One region of the Paenibacillus bovis genome, then DNA from elsewhere that is predicted to be linked to it. Evidence: riboswitches for the same ligand, from Rfam matches in the RefSeq annotation. Region 1 holds a riboswitch; each other region holds the start of a gene.
The links. A riboswitch is a leader RNA that binds a small molecule or an ion and turns the genes downstream of it on or off. The one in region 1 is predicted to bind S-adenosylmethionine.
Positions count from the first base shown of each region.

Region 2: it holds a riboswitch for S-adenosylmethionine, as region 1 does, so the genes downstream of both, AR543_RS20870 (methionine ABC transporter ATP-binding protein) here and AR543_RS18445 (2-hydroxyacid dehydrogenase) in region 1, are expected to answer to the same signal.
Region 3: it holds a riboswitch for S-adenosylmethionine, as region 1 does, so the genes downstream of both, metA (homoserine O-acetyltransferase MetA) here and AR543_RS18445 (2-hydroxyacid dehydrogenase) in region 1, are expected to answer to the same signal.

Region 1 covers NZ_CP013023.1:4,326,855-4,334,973, forward strand. Annotated here, with positions in the region: gene AR543_RS18430 (response regulator transcription factor) at 1-590, opposite strand, end outside; gene AR543_RS18435 (MFS transporter) at 917-2,176, opposite strand; gene AR543_RS18440 (FGGY-family carbohydrate kinase) at 2,260-3,747, opposite strand; gene AR543_RS18445 (2-hydroxyacid dehydrogenase) at 3,719-4,747, opposite strand; SAM riboswitch class I at 5,100-5,189, opposite strand; gene AR543_RS18450 (molybdopterin-dependent oxidoreductase) at 5,447-7,522, shown strand; gene AR543_RS18455 (GGDEF domain-containing protein) at 7,707-8,119, opposite strand, start outside.
Region 2 covers NZ_CP013023.1:4,890,983-4,899,101, forward strand. Annotated here, with positions in the region: gene AR543_RS20825 (NAD(P)/FAD-dependent oxidoreductase) at 1-855, shown strand, start outside; gene AR543_RS20830 (YuzB family protein) at 943-1,197, opposite strand; gene AR543_RS20840 (NifU family protein) at 1,412-1,657, shown strand; gene AR543_RS20845 (hypothetical protein) at 1,945-2,448, shown strand; gene AR543_RS20850 (SDR family oxidoreductase) at 2,611-3,402, opposite strand; gene ybaK (Cys-tRNA(Pro) deacylase) at 3,561-4,046, shown strand; gene AR543_RS20860 (MetQ/NlpA family ABC transporter substrate-binding protein) at 4,203-5,042, opposite strand; gene AR543_RS20865 (methionine ABC transporter permease) at 5,137-5,811, opposite strand; gene AR543_RS20870 (methionine ABC transporter ATP-binding protein) at 5,811-6,827, opposite strand; SAM riboswitch class I at 6,967-7,123, opposite strand; gene AR543_RS20875 (COX15/CtaA family protein) at 7,963-8,119, opposite strand, start outside.
Region 3 covers NZ_CP013023.1:2,199,454-2,207,572, forward strand. Annotated here, with positions in the region: gene AR543_RS09410 (HAD-IA family hydrolase) at 1-1,891, shown strand, start outside; gene corA (magnesium/cobalt transporter CorA) at 2,096-3,031, opposite strand; SAM riboswitch class I at 3,511-3,647, shown strand; gene metA (homoserine O-acetyltransferase MetA) at 3,799-4,740, shown strand; gene AR543_RS09425 (PLP-dependent transferase) at 4,906-6,096, shown strand; gene AR543_RS09430 (aminotransferase class I/II-fold pyridoxal phosphate-dependent enzyme) at 6,101-7,318, shown strand; gene budC (meso-2,3-butanediol dehydrogenase) at 7,925-8,119, shown strand, end outside.

The DNA.
Region 1 (8,119 bases):
TTGGTGTCGCCATAATAATCTTCTCCCCAGACCAGAGTATACAGCTGGGCTTTGGTAAATACTTTTTTGGGATGGGTCATAAACAATTTCAGAATCTGAAATTCTTTGGCTGTCAGTTTGATTTCATCTTCGCTTTTGTAGACGGTAAAATTATCGGTATCCAGATTCAGTTCACCAATATGAATCTTTTCTGAATGTGCAGCAGAACTGACCGGAGCGGAATACTGGTGCGCACGACGGAGATTGGCTTTTATTCTGGCCGTTAGTTCCATCATGGAAAAAGGTTTGGACAGATAATCGTCTGCGCCAAACCCTAATCCGAGAGCCTTATCGAGATCTCCGTCTTTGGCAGACATAATCAGGATAGGGATCATGCTTTGTGCCCGAATTATTTTCAGAATTTCGATTCCGTCCAGTTTGGGAAGCATTAAATCAAGTAAAATCATATCAAACATCTTTTCCGAAAATACTTCAAGTGCCTGTTCTCCATCATAGACGCAGCTTATCTCAAATCCTTCTTTGATTAATTGCACCTGAATCATTTCGCTGATGGATACATCATCTTCAATCAACAAAATTCGATCGTTCAACCGCGATCCCTCCCTATGTATACTCCTTATTATTCTACGGCAGATCCAATTTATTTTACACTTTTATATTTTAATGTTTCCTTATGTATATAGAGGAACAATATACCTTTTTATAACTTTTATATATGTGATTTTCTCTCTATATCAAGATTTGTTCTATATCTACCTGCTGCCTTTATCCAGAATACTCAGCAGCAGATTACCTATAAAAAAGCAGCAGGAGCTTTAACTCCGGCTGCTTGGATAAATCTGTTCCTGTTATGTGCTGGTTCTCTGCTAGTAACGTGTTATGCGTTATTTATTGCCTCTACTGCAGGACCCCTTGATCAGGCAATCTTGCGACTCACTCCTGCCCTGGCCCGGTCACGAGCTGCTTCTTCTTCCGGTGTAGTAATAAACCGGGTAATCACGGCACTGATAAAGTACAGGATGGCGAATACCCAGACGACGCCCTGTGCTCCAATCGTCCCGATAAATGCATACGCAATCGCCGGCGCGATAAAGGCAGACAAACCTGCACCCAGATTGACGATCGACATCGCCGGGCCTTTATTGCCACCGGACACGGACGGAGCCAGCGCTGCAATCGGTACATAGCCTGCCAGGAGACCGCCCCAGATAAAGCCGACAATAGTGGTCATCCACAAATTACCGTTTGTCCATTCCGGTACATAATACAGCAGCAGTGTGAAGATTCCGCAGCCTACGCCACCAAACCACATGACCGTCTGTCTCCAGCCGAACTTGTCACCAATAATGCCGAACAGCAGATTGAATACAATATTACCAAGGAAAATCGTTCCCCAGATATTCAGCCAGGTCGTGGTGGCGATTCCATACTGCGCCATATGCAGCGGCAGAAATACCGGGAATCCGTACGAACCAACACTATTAATAATACGCACAATACCGCTCAATCCCACTTTGGGATGGGTTTTGACAATAGTCAATCCTTTGCGCAGCTCCTGCAGGGTCTCGCGGGTATTGCCTGCTTTTTTGGGAAGCTTATCCCGGTTGAGCAGCAAGGCGAATACGGCACCAACCGCTGCGAGTACAACTGCGCTCCACAGTGTTGTCATATATCCCAGATGGGTAATGGCATAACTGGAATAGTATGCACCCAGTACGAACATACCGCCGGAATACGCTACCCAGAACCAGCCGATCGCGGTACTCAGCCGATTTTGCGGACTCCGGTACGTCACCCACGTCAGGAAAGAATAGGCAAACAGCGGATACCCAAATCCTTTGACTGCATAGGTGATCAGCATAAGCGGATAATTCAGCGATGAGACACCGAAAGCGATAAAAGCCGACGTACCGATAACATAAAACAAAAAGCCAAGCAGCATCGATTTCTTGGCACCAAATGCCTCCAGAAATACGCCGGAAAACCAGGAAGCGATCGCCAGTGTAACTCCATAAATCGTAAACAGCAGACCGGCATCCTGCACACTCAGTCCCTGCTCCACCAGATAAGGACTGAGCCAGCCAGCCTCCAGTCCATCTCCCATCATAAAGATCAACACGCCCAGATAGCCCCAGGCCAGCGTTTTGGGAATCCCGATACGGTCCAGTACGTTCATTATCCACACTCCTCTGCACAATTGGTCAAGCTCATGTATGGTAATCTTTCCTTATGAATTGCATACAAAAATGGATCTGCAGATCAGCCGTGTCTATCTGCTGCCGATACTTCAGCTGCCAACGCTTGTTTTTGACTGGCAAAAAACAGCTGGGTCTGCCGCCACTGCTGATAATCCTGCTCCAGTGCAGTATTGTATTCAGGCCTAAAAGAAGTAAAGGAATACTCGTCGGCATCGGCAGTATACCCCAGTGCCGTATTGCACAGTGCTACCGCTCCAGCGACCGAAGCCTGCTCGTAGCCTTTGGCAATACGTATTTCCCGGCCCAGCAGATTAGCCAGCGTCTGCGCCAGCAATCGACTCTGCAGACCGCCGCCGCAGGCGCGGATCACGGGATTGTCCAGCGGCGTCACTTGCATCAGCTGTTCAAAGTTTACTTTGACCGAGAAAGCAATCTCATATAGTGCAGCCCGTACAAAATGAGCGCGGCTCAGTTGATCGGAGATCGGTGCATCAAACAGAAATCCTCCCTGTACCCGTGCATTTTTCTCACTGGACAGATAGGCACCCAGTGCAGATACACACTCGCTGTCTCCCAGTTCACCAATCTCCTGTTCCATGACTGCATAACTTTCATTCGGATAAAATATACTTTTGAGACGCTGATAATTGAGCCCGGTAATACCGGGATTGGTCTCTACCAGCCATTGTCCCGGCCATGTATGCGCATTGATCCAGGCAACACTATTCGGATCGCTGATATAATCGGCGGTTACTTTGGCAATAGGAGTCGTCGTACCGGATACGATAACCATATCTCCCGGCTTGGCTCCCGTACTGGCCATAGCCAGCTGGGTATCTCCTCCGCCGACAATAACAGGAACCGTACTGGACAGCCCGAGCTGAACAGCAATCTCTTCTGTCAATGTACCGAGAACGGTACCGGATGGTACCAGCGGTGGAAGTGTGGATAGATCAATACCAAAGTTGCTGCACATATCCAGAGACCAGTCGGCCTGCGCCACATCATACAGCAGCGTCTCCGAAGCCTGGGAAGGCTCATATACCAGTATGCCGCTCAACTGATACGTCACCCAGTCGCTAATACTGGTAAATCGGCTCATAACGTCATATTGGGCACGCCGCCGTTCACGCAGTCCAACCAGCTTCATACCTGAAAATAGTGCAGATGGCGTTCTGCCTGTCTGTTGGTAAATACGCTGATGATCCCCTGCTGCCGCTTCCCATTCCCGGCCACGATTATCTATATTGGGCAGTCCCAGATAGGGCTGCCCCTGCCCGTCGATCAGTACAATACCCTGACGCTGACTGGTCGAAGTAATACCGGCAATCCTTGCATCCGTTACAGCTGACAGAACTGTCCGGGTCAAGCCAATAATCTGTTCCCATAGTATCTCCGGTACAAAGCTGCAGGCATCGGGATATAAAGGATCACGCTGGTAGGCAATATCAGCGCGCTCAATCGCCAGAATCTGTCCATGGATATCGGTAACGGCTACCCGTGCATTGCCTGTGCCGATATCAAATACGAGATATGCTTGCTGTGTCATTTGAATTCGCCTCCAGTATGGCTTTGTTGTACAGTGTGCGTACAGAATGGTCATTTTTCACAAACCATTGCAGCAACGCCTGATTCATAATCTCTACATGATGATCTTCCACTTCATACGTAGCCCCGGCCAGATGGGGAATCGCCAGCACATTGGGCAAGCGAATCAATTCATAATCCTGCGGCAGCGGCGGTTCCTGATCGAATACATCAATAATGGCTCCGCGAATCCGTTTCTGCTCCAGCAGATGCACCAGATCTCTGTGTTTCACTACCACCGAACGTGCCGTATTCACCAAAATCGAATCCGGCTGCATCCGGGACAATAATTCTTCTCCAATCAGCCCTCTGGTCTCTTTGGTAACCGGCAGGTGAATCGAGACTATATCACTGTCTGCAAATAACGCTTCCAGTGTGAGCTTCCGGTCACGCGGATCGGGACTGGTCACATACGGATCGTAATACTGAATATCACAAGGAAAGCTGCGCAGTATACCGGCTGTCCGCTGCGCTACCGCACCAAAACCGACCATGCCGACCTTTTTGCCGGCCAGCTCGTTACCTTTGAACTTCAGATAAGCGGTGAGACTGCCGCTTTGCCATTGCTCCGCTTCCAGCCATTGACTGGATGGAATAACATTACGTAGTAGCGTAATCAGGCTTCCTACCACCATTTCTGCGACAGCCTGGGCATTGCGTGCCGGAGTATAAAATACAGGAATGCCTCGCTCAGTCGCCAGCTGCACATCTACGTTGGACGGTGTTCCCCTGCATACGCCGATAAATTTTAATGAAGGCACTTCGTTAAGCACATGCGCCGTAACCTGATCCAGCTCGGCAATCAATCCGTCTGCCTCTGTCTCCTGCAGCAGTTGGATCAGTTCTTGCTCCTGATAAGCCTGACCATGCTCTTTCCAGCAGCGATAAATAACTTCTCCAAACTGTTCAGCCAGCTGCTGACGTCCTCGCTCGTTATAAGGTGCAGTAATCAGAATTTTCATTATGAATCTCTCCTTCATGCACGAATATGGATAAATCAATCTATTTAATAATAAAAAGCATTAAAGTGACAATGTAGTGTAGCTTTACTGTAAAGAAGCATAAGAGTAGAGAAACATCTTGTCACGCCGGTGATCGGGTGATGTGGTAAATTCGATTGCAATGATTGCTTCTCAGCTTTTCTGTATCATCCACTGCTATCTATCAGCAGTTCCTGTCAAATAAAGAAGAATCCAAATGGCAGAAAATAAATAAAACCCCTTTCCCTGGGTGCGGAAAGAGGTTTTATGATGCTGAGGATAACGGTTGTTCAACCAACGGTATCTCTCAGTCATACACATGATAAATCCTTCTTTCCTATCTCCCAGACGAATCGTCTGCTGGAATTGGCACGTTTTTGCCGAGGTTTCGTAGGGCCAGTCCCTCCACCTCTCTGGATAGAAAATACAATGGATATGTAGTTGTACAGGAGCAGATCAGGCTATTTTTTCATTATCAATTTGTATGTATATTCAATAATACGGTTGTACATTGATAATGAACACGCTATGATATGTAGCAATGTTAGCTTGACTAATTTTGTCGATTCGACAATAATTTTTCTTAATTCTAATTAAACCGAGTAACAAAGTCAACATTAAAACATAACTATTTTTGATAAAATTTAAAAGAATAAAAGATTTCGAAAGGGGCAGTGATTCATGTCTGCGTATACTCAACAACCGGACGGCATCTTCAAAACAGTCTGCTCACTGGACTGTCCGGATCAGTGCGGGCTGCTTGTTCACAAAGAAAATGGAAAAATCACCAAAATCGCCGGTGACCCCGAACATCCAGTCACCCGTGGCAATATCTGCAATAAAGTTCGGCATATGGCTGAGCGTATTTATGATGATCAGCGCCTTACCCAGCCGCTCAAACGTACAGGTCCCAAAGGCAGCCGCCAGTTCAAACCGATTACCTGGGAAGAAGCGATTGAGACGATTACTTCACGCTGGCAGAGCCTGATCGACGAGCATGGACCGGAAAGTATTCTGCCATACAGCTTTTACGGAAATATGGGCAATATTAACGCCGAGGGGATGGATCGCCGGTTTTTCTACCGACTGGGTGCCAGTCAGATTGAACGTACAATCTGTACAGCAGCTGGCGGTGCAGGATTCAAATATACGATGGGTGGCAGTATCGGAACCGACCCGGAAGATACTGTGCATACCCGGCTGTTTATCCTGTGGGGAATCAATGCAGTCAGTACCAATATGCACCAGATTACCCTCGCCCAGCAGGCACGCAAACAGGGAGCCAAAATCGTTGTTATTGATGTACACCGCAATCAGACCGGTCGTATGGCAGACTGGTTTATCCCCATACTGCCCGGAACGGATACAGCACTGGCGCTTGGCCTCATGCATGTATTGTTCGCCGAGGATCGGGTAGATGAACATTTCCTGCGTGAATATACAGTTGGTCATGAAGAACTGCGTGAACACGTAAAATCATATGATCCAGCGACTGTGTCCGGCATTACGGGTGTTCCTGTCGAAGATATTTACAAGCTGGCTCGAATGTACAGCGAGACGTCTCCTGCCATGATTCGTATCGGCAATGGACTGCAGCATCATGATAATGGTGGCATGAATACGCGTGCTATTACCTGTCTGTCTGTACTGACCGGGCAGTGGCTGGTACGCGGCGGTGGAGCGATTCGGTCGAACTCTGCTTATCTGGCCCATAATGCAGCCGCCCTGCAGCGGCCGGATCTGCTGCAAAATCGGAATACACGCTCCTTTAACATGAATCAATTGGGACGGGCATTAACAGACACGCAGCCACCGGTGCATTCCCTGTATGTGTACAGCTGCAATCCGGCTGTCGTGGCACCGCGTGCGGCGCAGGTGCGTCAGGGACTGGAACGGGAAGATCTGTTTACCGTAGTACATGATCTTTTTTTGACAGAGACAGCTGCGTATGCGGATATTGTGCTGCCAGCCACGTCTGCATTCGAGAATCTGGACTTCTACACCTCTTACTGGCACCATTATATGCAGCTCGGACAGCCGATTATCGAGAATTACGGGCAAAGTAAGTCCAATACCGAAGTATTCCGTCTGCTGGCAGCAGCGATGGGATTTGAAGAATCTGCCTTGCAGGATAGTGATGAGCAGCTGATCCGCCAGGCTCTGGATCATCCGGCCAATCCGTATTTGCAGGGAATTCATTATGATGCTCTGCAGGACCATCATTATCTCAAAGCCAATCGCCCCGAGATCTATCCCGATCGGCTGGAGACACCTAGTGGCAAAGTGGAGCTCTATTCTGCCACGATGGCACGATTGGGACTTCCGCCGCTGCCTACGTATATTCCGCTGCAAGAACAGGATCAGCACGATTATATTTTTGTACCTGGACCTACGCATAATTTCCTGAATTCGACCTTCTCCAATAATGCCAAGCATGCCGGTATGGAAAAGCTGCCGCGATTGTTCATAAATACAGCCGATGCCGAGCGGGAAGGCATTGCGGATGGCGATACGGTTGTATTGTCCAATCAGTATGGCTCCTGCGAGCTGATTGCAGCTGTCGGGGAAACTGTATTGCCTGGCGTCGTCGTCAGCCAGGGATTGTGGGCCGATACACCGGATCATCAGCCTGCTCATCTGGTTAATGCGCTGACTCCGGATCGCCTATCCGATATGGGCGGTGGTGCTACTTTCTTCTCCGGCAGAGTCGATCTACACAAAAAGCAGCTGCCAGTTACACTGGAATCGATTGGCTAAGTGGACAAGCATTTCCTTTATCTAATGGATTAGCACTGATACATGGTGATATTCAAAAATAGAATCATCAAAAAACAAGATTATTCAAACATAAGATCACCCGAAAATAGGACTACCAAAAAGGCTGTCTGCTCCTCACCGGAGAGACAGCCTTTGTAGTATGGAGTATTCTCTATTCTACTGGCTATTGATTCGCCAATTCGACCCGATTACGTCCATTTTCCTTGGCTTCATACAAGGCACGGTCAGCCTCACGGAACAGCTCGGCAGGCGCGGTTAACGGATAGCAGCTGACTCCGAGCGAAATAGTCAGATAAATATTCTGCCCTTCTTCCAATACAAAGGTGTGCTGTTGCATCGTTATCCGTATCTGCTCAGCTAGCTCCAGCGCTTGCTGTTCGGTGCAGTCATTCAGAATAACTGCAAATTCTTCTCCACCTTTGCGTGCACAGTAATCGCCCGGGCGGATAGTTCGGCCGAGCACCTCGGCTACCTGGATCAACACCGTGTCTCCATTCAGATGTCCGTAATTATCATTAATCTTTTTGAAAAAGTCGATATCTACCACGACCAGCGCAAAAGATTGTTGATGTTCCC
Region 2 (8,119 bases), 560 kb from region 1:
GAAGTAACCGGCATCAACATGGACGATAAAAGTATTTCCTTTGCCGAAGGAGAACCGCTGGAATATGATCAACTGGTCATTGCACTGGGCTGTGTTGATAATTTCCATGGCGTACCGGGAGCAGATACATTTACGTCTACAATCCAGACATTTGAAGCTACACGCGAGACCTATCGCCGTGTGAACAATCTGCCGCCTCAGGCAACTGTAAATATTGTAGGTGGCGGACTGAGTGGTATCGAGATTGCTGCCGAGATTCGCGAGAGCCGCGAAGATCTGCATGTTCGTATTCTGGATCGCGGAGAAAGATTGCTGTCGGCTTCTCCTCCACGTCTATCCAAGTATGTACAGGATTGGTTCAAAGAGCATAACGTAGAAATTCGTAACAAAATCAATATCAGCCGCGTTGAGGAAGATTGTGTCTACAATGGACCGGATGAGCGCATCCCGGCAGATATTACAGTATGGACAGCAGGTATTCGTCCAGTACCGCTGGTCGATGAGCTGAACGTGAATCAGGACAACTCCGGCCGCGTCATTTTGGATGATCTGTATCGCATTCCGGGCCGTCCGGAAATTTTCGTATGTGGTGACTGCGCATCTCTGCCATTCGCTGCCAGCGCACAGGCTGCTGAAGCACAGGCAGAACAAATCGCCAATGTTATCGTCGCCGGCTGGAAGGGTGAACAACCCAAAGTACAACCACTCAAGCTCAAAGGTACACTTGGTGCACTCGGTAAACATGCCGGCTTTGGTTCAGGATTTGGATTCGGTGGCAAAAGCTCTGTTACCGGCCGTGTACCACGTCTGCTGAAAAGTGGCGTGCTCTGGATGTCCAGACATCATTTCGGTTAATAGGCCAGGTACTGTCGTGCCTTTGACTGGTGATATATTGAATAATTGTTGGTAACCGGCATGTCTGTAAATACAAAAAAGCTGATCTCAATCAAGATCGAGATCAGCCCAGGCATCCGCCTCATTAATTTTATCCATAATTAATGTATATAAGGAATCTACATCTTCCGATGCGACAATTTCTCCGTTAACGAGTGCATATGGCATGGCATAACATTGACCGCAGTTCCCCAGACAACCGTATTCAATTACATCGTAATCGGGATGGCTGTCGAGCTCCTTCATAATGCGATCTGTGCCATTATGCATATTACTCTGGCAAAATTCAATAATCGGTCTCATGTGATACGCTCCAATCTGTGTCCTTTCAGTATAGCGATGAAAGCTGTTTTTTCTCCTGCCGATCTGATCTATTTTATCATGTTTAATGCAGATTGTGACGGGATCATGTCTCATTTTCAAAATAAATTTGAAATGAGTATAAAAATCAATGGCGCAAATGCTGAAATTGGTTTACTTTTATATTATAATATACTTACGAAAGGAGTTGAACAATATGAGTGAAAGCGTACAAGCTGAAATGTATGATGAAGTAATGGAAGTACTGGACAAATTGCGTCCATTCCTGCAGCGCGATGGCGGTGACGTGGAACTGGTTGATGTTGAAGACGGTATCGTCAAACTGAAACTGATGGGTGCATGCGGTAGCTGCCCAAGTTCTACAATCACACTGAAAGCCGGTATTGAGCGCGCCCTTTTCGAAGAAGTTGAAGGTGTGGAAGAGGTAGTGCAAGTATTCTAAGTCATTCCTTTTCATGCATTGATCTATAGGCAATTGCCACTTAAAGAGACCTTCCTGATGGAGGGTCTCTTTGATATACGGTATAATCTTTTTCATATGATTTTATATTTTTTGTAAATAGATAGATTGTATTTGTAAAATAGAAAAAATCAGTTTTATTAACATGGTTAGATGTTATGGCTCTTGCCTAATAGTAGCCTACTCTAATAAATTATATCTATCAGGTTCTATAAGATTTATACCATGTTTTATTATTTTTATTGATATACATAAGGAGACCATATTCGATGATCAAAATGACTGTATCTGCTGCTTTTCTGCTAGCTGTCGCTCTGGGAGCTGGTAGTATAGCTGGCAAAGAGCCTTTATCCGCCTTATTCTCCCATCCTAATATTCTTATAAGTACTTCTGATAATATTCAAAAAAAGGGACAATTCACGGACATGTCTCTGATTCGTCCAGAACATAAGCTGTCGATCTTGGCTTTGCAGCATTTCAAGCTGGCGAACGGAGAAACCAATATTACCTTTGCTCATCATCAGCATGAGGTAGTCATTATGTCTGTCCATAATACATCCAAAAAGCGGATCGATATCAATATCATCTATCCGGATAGTGTAACAAGTTATCAAAAAGCTCACTTGTCTCCGGGTCAGACCAAGGAATATACTCTAAGCTTGAATAAAACTGATAAAACAACAGCTGTTGGCCCATTCTGGTATATGTATGCTGTTACTTCAGATGGTTCTTCTGGATCGATGGATGTCTCGGTACGTGCTTCTACCTCCTAATTTTTTAAGATCAATGAATAGGTACGGATATACTTTGACTTTCATAGCTACCTAAATCGTCTTGATCCATACTTTTGTTATAATATCTAATCGAAAAATCAAACAGACATAAAGGTACTTCCTTATGTCTGTTTGATTTACAGTCTCTCGATGTTCATGTTCTTACTTGATATACGGCCGGATTGGGTCGAGTCCTCCGGTAATCTCCATAATATTGCCGGTAATAAAGTCTGAATTCGTCTCGCACAGATAAGCGATCACGCGGGCAATATCCTCGCCGCTGCCTGGCCGACCGCGCGGGGTCTCGCCGTCACTCATGCCCAGCACTTCATCGATTCGCTTCTCTTTATTGTCGCCGCGAATATCACCGGGACAAATCATATTAACGGTAATCCCGTTAGCGGCTTCTTCTACAGCCAGTGTCTTGGTAAAAGAAACCAGACCTACCTTGGCTGCAGCATAGACGGCGCGGTGCGGCCAGGCTCTGGATTCGGCGGCATGACCAAATCCAAAATGGATAATTCTTCCCCATTTGCGCTTGCGCATCAGCGGCAGTACCCGATGATCCAGCAGCATGGCGCCGATCAGATTACCCTGCAGCATGTCCATAATCTCTGAACGTTCATATTCCATAAACAAACGGCGTTCCCGAATAAAAGGACCTGCATTGTTCACCAATATATCTACACTGCCCAGCTGCTGCTCTACCTCGTCCACCAGCCGGTCAATCTCCTTTTCTACTGACACATCTGCCTGCACAGCAATACAGCGTACACCCAGCTGCTGAATCTCCTGCTGCAGCTGCAGTGCTTCTGCTTCACTGCGTACATAATTTAGAGCAATATCATAGCCCTGACCGGCCAGCGTAAGCGCCGTCATTTTGCCAAGTCCCTTGGCGCTTCCTGTTATTAGAGCGATTCTGCGTTCCAATATGATGCCTCCCTGGTCATTCATCCTTAATTCAAGTTCACTAATAGTGTACAAACTAGTAATAGCAGATGTCAAAAGGTAACTGCTGATAACACATCACTACAGGGTACGGGTTGAATTCCAGCTTTATTTTGGATAGATTAGAAGCAGAGTATGAATATCGGCAGAAAGGAATCCTGACCATGAGCGCCAATAAAAACAAAACGAATGCTATGCGCATTCTGGATAAGGAACAGATCCATTACCAGATTCACGAATACGATCCGGAAGACGGCCAGATTCACGGCAATGCCGTCGCCGCCAAAATCAACAAGCCTGCCGAGATGGTCCACAAAACACTGGTGACCCAGGGTAAGCAGGGGCTTCATATTTTTGTTATTCCGGTCGGTGCAGAGCTGGATCTCAAACAGGCTGCCCGCGCTGCTGGGGAGAAAAAGCTGGAAATGCTGCCGGTTAAAGAACTACAAAAATGGACGGGTTATATCCGCGGCGGCTGTTCGCCTGTAGGGATGAAAAAGCTATATCCTACCTTTATCGATCATCGCGCAATCCAGCTGGATCAAATCATCGTCAGCGCAGGAAGGATCGGCACCCAGATCGAGCTGCATCCGCAGGAACTGGCTCAGGTTGTACAGGCACGATTTGAAGAGCTATGTATAGACGATTAGAGTTCAAGATACCAGACAACCTCTATTGGATATACAAAACATCCTGCAAAGAAAGCAAGCTAACGAGATTGATCATTGCATCATTACGGACGCAAAACAAAAAAATACGGTGAGCCGCATAAAGGGCATCACCGTATTTTTGTTATGATTCATTAATTATTTAGTTTCAAATGCCGGGATTACAGCGCCTTTGTACTGCTCTTCGATGAACTTTTTGGTATCATCGGAAGTCAGTGCTTTTGCCAGCTTCTGGATGGCATCGGAATCTTTGTTGTCTTCACGGGATACCAGATAGTTCGCGTATGGCGCGCTGCTGTCTTCGACTACCAGTGCAGATTTAGGATCGATTTTGGCTTCCAGCACATAGTTCATGTTGATCATCGCCATGTCGACCTGGTTCAGCTGACGAGTCAGCATTGCTGCATCCATGGGTACGAATTTCAGGTTTTTCGGGTTAGCTGTAATATCTTTTACGTCAGAAGTGATATTGGTTTTGTCTTTCAGTTCGATCAGACCATTGTTGGCCAGCAGGATCAGTGCACGTGCACCGTTGGATACTTCGTTCGGGATCGCGATTGTTGCGCCGTCAGGAAGCTGATCCAGGGAAGTGTACTTTTTGGAATATCCACCGAATGGCTCGATGTGTACGCCTTGTACCGTTACCAGGTTCATGCCGCGGGATTTGTTTTGCTCATCCAGGTAAGGCTTGGTCTGGAAATAGTTCGCATCCAGCTTGCTGTCATTCAGCTGTACGTTTGGCTGGATGTAATCCGTAAATTCAACCACTTCCAGGTTGACGCCTTCTTTAGCCAGAATTGGCTTGAGGTGGTTCAGAATTTCTGCGTGTGGAACAGCTGTTGCGCCGACGCGCAGTGTTACTTCCTTGCTGCCTTCAGCTGCGCCGGATGATGCGGAATCTCCAGTGTTTTTATTGCCGCAAGCTGCGACTACAGCGATCAGCATGATGCTGATCAGAGCGAGTGCCCATTTTTTCATCGTGTGTTATCCCCTTTTAAGATAGTTTGGTGTATAAGATGAAGATATGAAGTTCAGAGCAACGCTTGCAGACAGTGCCTGCCTCTCTTCGTTCCTATCTTCTTGAAAAATAAATCACCAGACGGTCGCCAATCATCTGCAGTACCTGCACAATGATGACCATCAGCACGACAGCTACCAGCATGACTGCTGTCTCGTAGCGGTAATATCCATAGTTGATTGCCAGCGTTCCGAGTCCACCTGCGCCCACCATACCGGCCATCGCCGTATTAGAGACAAGTGCGACCACAGTAACCGTCAATCCGGCGATCAGACCAGGCATCGCTTCCCGAATCAGTACCCGGGTGATCACCTGCCATACAGAAGCCCCCATGGCATGAGCGGCTTCGATAACGCCGCGATCCACTTCACGCAGTGCCGTCTCCACCAGTCTGGCAAAAAACGGCGCAGCTGCGATAACGAGTGGCGGAATCGTTCCTTTGACACCAATCGTGGTACCGACCAGCTTATCTGTCAGTGGCAGCAGGGCTACGATCAGGATAATAAATGGTACCGAACGCAGAATATTCACAATCACCGACAGTACGCTGTATACGACACGTATAACAGGCGATGTCGAGCGAGCCGACATAAACAGGATAATTCCCAGCGGCAGTCCCAGAATCAGGGTGAACAATGCCGAAGCACCGAGCATGGCGAGTGTATCCTTGGTAGCTGTACCAAACTCTGTCCAGTCTACCTGCGTAAAATCAAGTGCACCTACATCCATTACTCAATCACCTCCACATCCAGGCCTTCGCCGGTCAATATCTCGATCGTACGGCGGATCAGCGCCTCTTCTCCCTCAAACCGGACAATCAGCTGTCCGTAAGGAACATTTTTCAGTGTGGAGATCGTTCCCTGGATAATAGCAAAATCTACGCCTGTCTGGCGCACGGTCTGCGACAGAATAGACTGGTAGGTTTTGTCTCCGAGGAACGAAATCTTCACAGCCAGCGCAGAAGCACCATGTGGTGCAGCAAGCGCTGTATCCAGCAGTTCTGCCTGGCTGTATTCACGGCTGATAAAATCGCGGGTAACCGCATGCTGTGGCTTCAGGAACACTTCAGCGACAGGACCCTTTTCCACAATACCGCCCTGATGGATAACAGCGACACGATCGCAGATACTCTGAATCACATGCATCTCATGCGTAATCAGCACAATCGTCAGGTTAAAGCGGCGGTTAATATCCAGCAGCAATTTCAGAATCGAATCTGTCGTCTGCGGGTCCAGTGCAGATGTCGCTTCATCGCAGAGCAGCACATCCGGATCACTTGCCAGCGCACGGGCGATACCGACACGCTGCTTTTGTCCACCGGACAGCTGGGCCGGATATTTGCTTGCGTGGGCTTCCAGGCCGACCAGAGCCAGCAGTTCCTCCACTTTGGCACGCACATTTTTTTCCGGTGTCTTCACGAGCCGCAGCGGGAATGCGATATTGTCGTACACGGTAGCCGAAGACAGCAGGTTAAAGTGCTGAAAGATCATACCGATCTTGCGACGACGAGCTTGCAGCGCTGACTTGCTCAGCCGGGTCAGATCCACTCCATCAATCCATACCCGTCCGGAAGTCGGACGTTCCAATAAATTAATACATCGTATAAGCGTACTCTTACCAGCACCCGAATGGCCGATCACGCCAAAAATCTCGCCACGTTCGATCGAGAGATTCAGCTCGGACAAGGCAGGGGTTACATTTTTGCCTTTGCCATAGGTTTTGGTCAAATTCTCCAGTTGAATCAAGCTGCTGGTCCTCCTCCTCGCATCTTGCTCTATTTCAAGCTTTCATGCTGTTATGTTCTTCATTTGTTCTTCAAGCGACCGCTTTATACACAAAAAGAGCCCTTTGCAGAAAAGGGCTCTCTATCATCTAGATATTGCCTTCTCATCTGCCAAAATCGCAGGATGCTATACATTATGCATCTGCCATTTTGAAGGATTTAGCACCATGTCATTTGGAAAAAAAGACCTTAACGGTCATTTTCCAAATCGGCTGCCGGGTTTCATCGGGCCAGTCCCTCCACCACTCTCGATAAGAAAATATGAAAACGTCGAATGAAAATCTTTACTCAGTATATTGAAGATCACATCGTTTGTAAAGCAGAAATATATGGATTTTTAATGAATTCGGCAAAATTTCGCCAAAAAGTAATTAAAGTTTATCAGAATACTTGGTATTCGTAAAAAGTTACATATTTATAGAAGGAAATTGGTCAGCATGCTAATAAATCTGCCTGCTGATGTGTTTTTGGACAGTTTGGAAGCAAGCTATTGGGCTTTAGTACTTTTTCGTCTGTAAGGGCGGAATATGTTATAGCTTTTTTGAAATTGTAATTATGATGAGGATTATGCAAAGAAAATTGGTTTTCATGAAGGGTTATTTTAAGCAGCGGATATTGTGCGTTTGGGCTTTGGAACGGTATGCTTCATACGCTGCGAGAAGAGATTCTGCCACTCCCTCCGGTTAAGAATGGAGATCTTGAACTACCGCTTGCAGCGGTCGATCTCCATTCTTAAATGTCGGTCATTGGCAGAATTCTCTTCTCTTCGCTGGTGTTGGGTGGGGATTTTCGTTTGGATAAAAAGCAAAGAAATAGAATATTGCATAGGTGCTCTTACTGCTCTTACTGCTCTTACTGCTCTTACTGCTCTTACTGCTCTTACTGCTCTTACTGCTCTTACTGCTTAATGGTATCGGAATCTGTTCAGTGTAGGAATATAAATAAAAAAAGCCGCTCCACATAATACATGGAACGGCTTGATCGCAATCTGGAAAATAGACCAGATGGTGAACAATATACGAATTTGAGATAATACAGCGTTTAGATGGTTTACCTTTTACTATGCCATGCGTGGCTCGGCAAAGATGTATACGCCATTAGTGTACGGTACCTGTTTTCTGATCGGCGGTGCTTGTACCTTCTCCCCATGCGTTGGGTGCGAGGCGGCCGTAGGAGCCACGGCTGAGCTGCCATACGCGCAGACTCATGTAGCAGAGAACACCGAACAGAAACTGAATAATCAGGGTATGTGAC
Region 3 (8,119 bases), 2.1 Mb from region 1:
TAATGCCGATGTAGCCCATGCTGTTATTCAGTATACGGAAGCGCTGGATGATCAGGAATTCCTGCGTACCAAAGGGCTGGAGATGCTGGTGGAGACCTGCCGATTCTTTATGTCTGCGGGCGACTGGATTCCGGGCAAAGGCTTTTGTATTAATGGAGTAACCGGCCCTGATGAGTATACTGCGATGGTCAACAATAACACTTATACAAATATAATGGTCAAGGATCAGCTGGAATTTACCGCCCGTGAACTCAAAAAATGGTGTGATACCGATCCGGATTCTTATGAAGCAATGATCTGCAGTCCAATGGGACTGACCAATGAAGAGATTGATGTATGGGAACGTGCGGCAGAAGCCATGTACATTCACCGTCAGAGCGGTCTGATCGGACAGGATGATTCCTTCCTTGATAAAGGGATCTGGGATTTCGAAAATACCCCGGCAGAGAAATATCCTTTGCTGCTGCATTTTCATCCGCTCGTTATTTACCGTCATCAGGTGCTCAAGCAGGCTGACCTGATCCTGGCCATGTATCTGCTCGGACACCGATTTACCAAAATGGAAAAGGTGCGGAACTATGCGTATTACGAGCCACTGACGACGCATGACTCTTCCTTGTCTGCTGCGATTCATGCGATTATTGCTGCAGAGCTGGGAACAATGGACCCGGCATATGATTTCTTTATTCAATCGGCACGGATGGATCTGGATGATTTCCATAACAATGTCAAAGACGGTATTCATGCCGCTTCCATGGCAGGCAGCTGGCTGACGATCGTGGGCGGATTTGCCGGGATGCGTCAAAATGCAGGCAAGCTTCATTTCGAACCGAAGCTGCCGCCAGGCTGGACACGTTACAGTTTCCGCGTACAATTCCAGAAGCGTCTGCTGGAGATTACAATTGAGGACAATCTGACTACGTATCGACTGGTACGCGGTGAACCATTGATCGTAGCACATTACGGACATGAACGGCTCGTGGCTCTGACCCAGCCATTGATTATGAAAAATCGTGCATTGCAGGCTGTAATTTTCGGTCTGGAAGGTGTATTGATGCCGCTACCGGAGAAGCAGGATATTTACTTTGGTGGTACACCTGCACAACTGCCGCTCAACTATGTGCCTGAAGAGCCGCCTACCGTAGAAATGGATGAAAATGGAGTGCTGGGCAGCGCGGGAAGTCCTTCGTCCGAAGGAAACGGCAAGCCCGATCATTCCGTAACAGAACCGCCAGCTTCTTCTGTTGTAGATGGTGAAGCGGACAGCAGTACAGGTACCGAAGCCGCAGGTACTTCGGCAGGCGATGAAAAAGTATCGTCGGATGCACAAAAGAATACATCCAAGGACAACACATCTCCTGCCCAGTCAGAGCCTGCTCAGGAATCTTCAGCCGCTCAGGGCAATGATGGAGAAGACACGGTAATGGATACTCAGCCATCAGCGGAATGGGACCCTACGATACTCAGTAACCCATTGTCTCACGAATATATATATCGTGAATATCTGATGCCGGGTTCTATCGAACTGCTGCAGCAGCTCAAAGAGCAGGATGTAACGGTACTGCTCGCGACAGACCGTCCGGATGCCAAAGAGATCATGGAACGTCTCGGCATTATTGACTATTTTGCATCAATTATTCAGGCGCAGGATATCGAACATCCAAAGCCCGATCCAGAAGTGTTCGTCCTTGCGGCAGAATCCGTGAATGTACATCCGTATCACTGTATGGTAATCGAGGATTCGGCAGATTGCCTGCGTTCTGTGCGTGAAGTCGGTATGAAGACAATTGGTGTCAATATCCAGCACGTTGTCGATCATGCGCACTTTACCGTTGCCAGCCTGACTCACCTGAACGCAGAGACCATGAAAAGATGGATGGAAATTCCTTGATCAACGGTGTCTGACCAAATTAACGGCAGAACGACTACACACTGATCGAATTCAGGATATACCGTTCAATCTGAATAACTATGAAAATGTATTGAACAGATGATCTAGCTGGATCTGATCAACTGTGAAATGCAAAATATCGCAAGACACAAAAAAAGCTGTCCTTTCCCTGTTAACAAGCAGGGCAGGACAGCTTTATTCATTTCAGATCCAGTCTTTTTTGCGGAAAGTGAAGAACATCGTCAGACCGAGAATAATCATAATGCCGATCACCATTGGATAACCGAAATGCCATTTGAGTTCCGGCATGTATTCAAAGTTCATTCCGTAGATACCGGTAATAACGGTCAGCGGCATGAATATGGTCGTAATCGCTGTAAATACACGCATAATTTCATTCGCACGATTAGCGATACTGGACTGGTAGGCTTCACGTAAGTTACCCATCAGATCGCGGAACGTATCAAACATCTCGGAGACTTTGACCGCATTCTCGTACACGTCACTGAAGTATTTTTGGAGCTGGTCATCGATCAGACGCAGATCTTTTTTGTTCAGTGTATTGATGACTTCACGCTGTGGACCGAGTACACGCTTGAGCCATAGAATCTCGCCGCGCAGACCGATAATCTCGTTCAGATGCGACTTTTTGGTATTCATCAGGATATTTTCTTCCAGACGTTCAATCTGGTCTTCGATCCGGTCACCAACTGTAAAGTAGTTATCCACTACCAGATCGACGAGCAGGTACATGAATTTGTCGGGACGGCTCACTTCCTCTTCCCACAGAATCGGCTTGAGCGTCCGTAGTTCACTGATTTTCTGACGGGTCACTGTGATGATAAAATGACGTCCCAGGAAAATATTCAGTGCGCGCAGGAAAATTTCTTCATCGTCAAAACGAATACTGTTAACCACGATAAAGTAATGGCTCTCGTAGATTTCAATTTTTGGACGCTGCTCTTCATCGCCCATCATATCCTCAACTGCCAGATCATGCAGCATAAACAGCGGTTGAAGCAGGATCAGGTCATCAAGACCAGCGTCAATCCAGTAAAATCCCTCTTCAGGAGCCACCAGCGCTTCATTAATATCTTCAATGAGTGTAAAGTTACCAGCATTCACGTGCCGAATTTTCATATTCCTCTACTCCTTTTTTGGTTAAAGTGAGCAGGAAAATACACGGCAATCATACATACTTATTTAAAGCTTCGCTTTATATGAAAAAAGTACCTTTTCAAACATGGCGCGCTCCTCTGGTATCGTATTGTCGTTCATTTCCTGCAGTTGTGACTTCCTGTACTGCCAGCTGGGCCTCGGGTCGCCTTCCATCTTGAAATTCACCTCTTTGGATTCAATTACTTTTATGAAAAACATGAAAATACGTCAAATACTTGTTAAGTATACCGTGGGGACAGCAGGCTTTCAAGCTTTAAAAACAATCGTGCCTGATAACTTATTTATCGGCCCAACTTACCCTTGACGATAGATACAGAATTAGTATAAATTATGATATAAGTAATTCAGCGCTTGTCATACTAAGCGCAGCTGGCTTTTCATAAAAAGCAGTTTATATGCAGCAACCATCTTATACTTATACCAATAATTGAATAAAGCGAATCTTATCAAGAGCAGGTGGAGGGACTAGCCCTATGAAGCCCGGCAACCGGCGGTCATATACCGTACGGTGCTAATTCTAGCAGAGATACAGGTACATCCTACGATGAAGTATCTGGTATCTGCTGACAGATGAGAGAGGCGCTTATAGACGTGGACTCCGCGGATATGACCTTTCTCAGTGTGCAAAACAGAGAAAGGTCTTTTTTGTATATATAGCGCTGTTTTCTCCATCCTGCATGCACATCCATATCCACATAACTTTCATATACCCCAAGGAGTGAATTCACATGCCGATCAAAATCCCGGATAGCCTGCCTGCCAAAGAAGTACTGGCCGGAGAAAACATTTTCGTTATGGACGAATCCCATGCGTATCATCAGGACATTCGTCCTCTCAAAATAGCACTACTTAATCTGATGCCTACCAAAGAAACAACCGAGACCCAGCTACTGCGTCTGCTCGGGAACAGTCCGCTGCAGGTAGACATTTATCTGCTGCATACCGAATCGCATACTTCCAAAAATACTTCTGCCGAGTACCTGAACACCTTTTACAAAACGTTCCAGGAAGTGCGTCATCTGCGCTTTGACGGTCTGATCGTAACCGGTGCACCGGTAGAGACATTGGACTTTGAAGATGTGAACTACTGGGAAGAGATCCAGGAGATTTTTAACTGGAGCAAAACAAATGTTACGTCGACCATGCATATTTGTTGGGCCTCGCAGGCAGGTCTGTACCATCATTTCGGCATTCCCAAAGTCGATCTGCCGGAGAAATGTTTTGGTGTTTTCCCGCATACGCTCAACAAAACCAATGTCAAACTGCTGCGCGGCTTCGACGAATTGTATTATGCACCGCATTCGCGCCATACCGAAGTCCGGCACGAAGATATCGCCAAAGTGGAAGAACTGGAGATTCTGTCTGAATCCGAAGAAGCTGGTGTATACATCGTAGCGACCCGGGATGGTAAGCAGATCTTCGTCACCGGTCATTCCGAATATGACCCGCTATCCCTGAAATGGGAATATGACCGCGATATTGCCCGGGGCATGGATATTGCTGTTCCCAAAAATTATTATCCCAATGACGACCCGACCCGTACCCCGCCATCTACATGGCGCGCCCATGCAAACCTGCTGTTTGCCAATTGGCTCAATTATTATGTGTATCAGGAGACGCCATACGATTTGGGCAATGAGAAATCCGAAGTGGGGCAGTATTCCATTTAGATGCGAGCTTTTACCAGATTGGAAATGAAAAACGTACGATAGGTACCACCAAACTGGCAAATTATCATAACACTGTGCCCAGCAGTATAGTACTGTATCTGGCGCAACATTGATCATCCAGATCATCAACCTACAGCTCATAGATCCTAGAGGAGGAAATTACGAATGACGGAACACAACGCAAAAAACGAATCCCTTAATATTGAAAGCCGGCTGGCACAGATCGGCTCTGTGCAGGAACCGGTAACCGGAGCGATTAACTTTCCGATCTATCAATCTACCGCTTTCCGTCATCCGGCACTGGGCAAGAGCACAGGCTTTGACTATATCCGTACGACCAATCCGACAAGAGCCGTGCTGGAGCAGGCAGCCGCCGAGCTGGAATCCGGTGATGCCGGATTTGCCTGTAGCTCCGGTATGGCTGCGCTGCAGACTATTTTCTCTCTGTTTGGACAGGGCGATCATCTGATCGTGTCCCTGGATTTGTATGGAGGAACGTACCGTCTGTTGGAGCGGATTTTGTCCAAGTTTGGCATTACCGCTTCATACATCGATACGAATGATCTGGAAGCGATGGAGCAGATTCGCCAGGACAATACCCGTGCGGTATTTATCGAGACACCGACCAATCCGCTCATGATGATTACCGATATAGCGGCAGTAACAGGCTGGGCCAAGCAACACAATCTGCTGACCGTAGTGGATAATACGCTGCTGTCCCCATTTTTCCAGCGTCCGATCGAGCTGGGAGCAGATATCGTCATTCATAGTGCGACCAAATATCTCGGCGGACACAATGATGTGCTGGCAGGCCTGATTATTACCAAAGGCAAGGAATTATCCGAAGAAATGGCTTTTCTGCATAACTCAATCGGTGCCGTGCTGTCACCAACCGATTCCTACCAGCTGATGCGCGGCATGAAGACACTGGCTCTGCGTATGGAGCGTCATGAGTATAATGCGACAGCGATAGCGACTCATCTGCAGCAGCATCCGCAGATCGCCCAGGTTTATTACCCTGCACTGCCGGATCATCCGGGTCATGAAGTGCAGAATCGTCAATCAAGCGGTAATACCGGCATTTTCTCTTTTAAAGTCACCGATGCACGTTATGTAGAGCCGCTGCTGCGTCATATCAAGCTGATCGCGTTTGCCGAGAGTCTGGGTGGGGTGGAGTCGCTAATGACGTATCCGGCGATTCAGACACATGCTGATATTCCACTGGAAATTCGTGATGCGATTGGTGTAGATGATCGTCTGCTGCGTTTCTCGGTGGGGATTGAGCATGTGGATGATCTGATCGCCGATCTGGATCAAGCGCTGGAAGCTGCACGTCTCGAAGTGGAAGGGGCGTGAGCAGATGAGCGGGAATCAGGAGCATAACGATAATCGCTACCACTCTTCTGGCCGACAGACGGCTGTTCCGGTATCCCAGCAGACTCGTGGATTCGATACCAAATTGATCCATTTTGGCGGCGAGATTGACCGGGCGACCGGAGCTTCCAGTGTGCCGATTTACCAGGCATCGACTTTTCATCAGGAAGATATATTGAATCCGCCGCTGCATGATTACAGCCGCTCCGGCAATCCGACGCGTCAGGCGCTGGAAGATTATATTGCCCTGCTGGAAGGTGGAACGAATGGATTTGCTTTTGCTTCGGGGATGGCAGCGATCTCGACAGCCTTTTTCCTGTTATCGGCGGGTGAGCATGTCATTGTCACCGAAGATGTATATGGCGGTACGTATCGTCTGCTGACAACGATTCTGAACCGGATGAATATCGAGATTTCCTTTGTCGATATGACCAATCTGGAACAGGTCAAAGGAGCACTTCGTCCCAATACGCGTGCTGTGTATATGGAGACGCCTTCCAACCCGACACTGAAAATTACCGATATTCATGCAGTGACCGAATGGGCGAGAGAGCATCATCTGCTGACCCTGCTGGATAATACATTTATGACTCCTTATTATCAGCGGCCGATTGAGCTGGGCGTAGATATAGTACTGCACAGTGCGACCAAGTTCCTCGGCGGTCATAGTGATGTGCTCGCCGGTCTGGCAGTAACGCGTACCGAACAGCTGGGCAAGCAGCTCAAGCAGCTGCAAAATAGCTTTGGCAGCGTGCTGGGTCCGCAGGATTGCTGGTTGCTCATGCGCGGGATGAAGACACTGGGTGCGAGAATGACCCATTCGGAAAAGAGTACAGCCAAATTGGCAGAATGGCTGCGCGGACGCAGTGATATCGAGCGCATCTATTACCCGGGTCTGCCGGAGCATCCCGGACATGAAGTTCATGTCAACCAGTCGACAGGCTTTGGCTCGGTTATTTCTTTTGATGTGGGTTCCGGTGAACGTGCCAAGCAGGTACTGGATCGTGTTCAGCTGCCACTGGTAGCCGTAAGCCTGGGAGCAGTAGAAAGTATCCTTTCCTATCCGCCAACCATGTCCCATGCAGCGATGGGTGCCGGTGTCCGGGCAGAGCGGGGAATTACCGATGGACTGCTGCGTCTGTCGGTTGGCCTGGAAGACGTGGAAGATCTGATCGCCGATCTGGAGCAGGCGCTGGACAGTTAGAAAAGGTAGCGCTGGATCGACTGATTGGATATAAAGCAGACAGAGGCTCAGGGATATACTATTTAGTCATCTGCTGATACGATCTGTATCCTAACTTACTTAATAGAGGAGAACGTATATTTCAAAATCTGCTTCGAATTGAATTCCGGATCAATACTGTGAATGCCAGATTAATACTGAATATCGCCGAGTAAACACGGAATGAATGCAAGTGAACAAATATAAATGATGAAATACAAAATGAATACATGCGGATAAAAAGTACTCTTGCTATAAGGCAGGAGTACTTTTAGTGTTACTGATACTTTGTATCTCTATACCAATGTTTTGTATCTTTATATCGATGTTTTGTAGCTCTATATCAATGCTTTGTATCTTTATACCAATACTTGTCACCTCTATCTAGCACTGTATATTTCTATTCAATACCGTGTATCTCTGTTGGAATATGCATATTCTCTTTGTAACACTCACTAACTGTATATTTTCCCTTCACTAAATGTTCAAATTTCATGTATACGTTACCATCGTTTATATTCCATTTCAGCGGGTAATGACCATACGTGAGAACGTCGAATATATACACAGATCTGGAGGGACTGGCATATGACACAGAATAAATATCCTTTTGATGGCTCGATTGTATTGATTACAGGTGCAAGCACAGGGATTGGACGTGCTGTAGCAACTGCCTTTCTAAAAAATGGCGCCAATGTGGTACTCGCTGCGCGCAGTGAAGATAAGATGAAAGAAATTGTGGAAGGCTACAGCGATGATCGATATCTGATCGTACCTACCGAT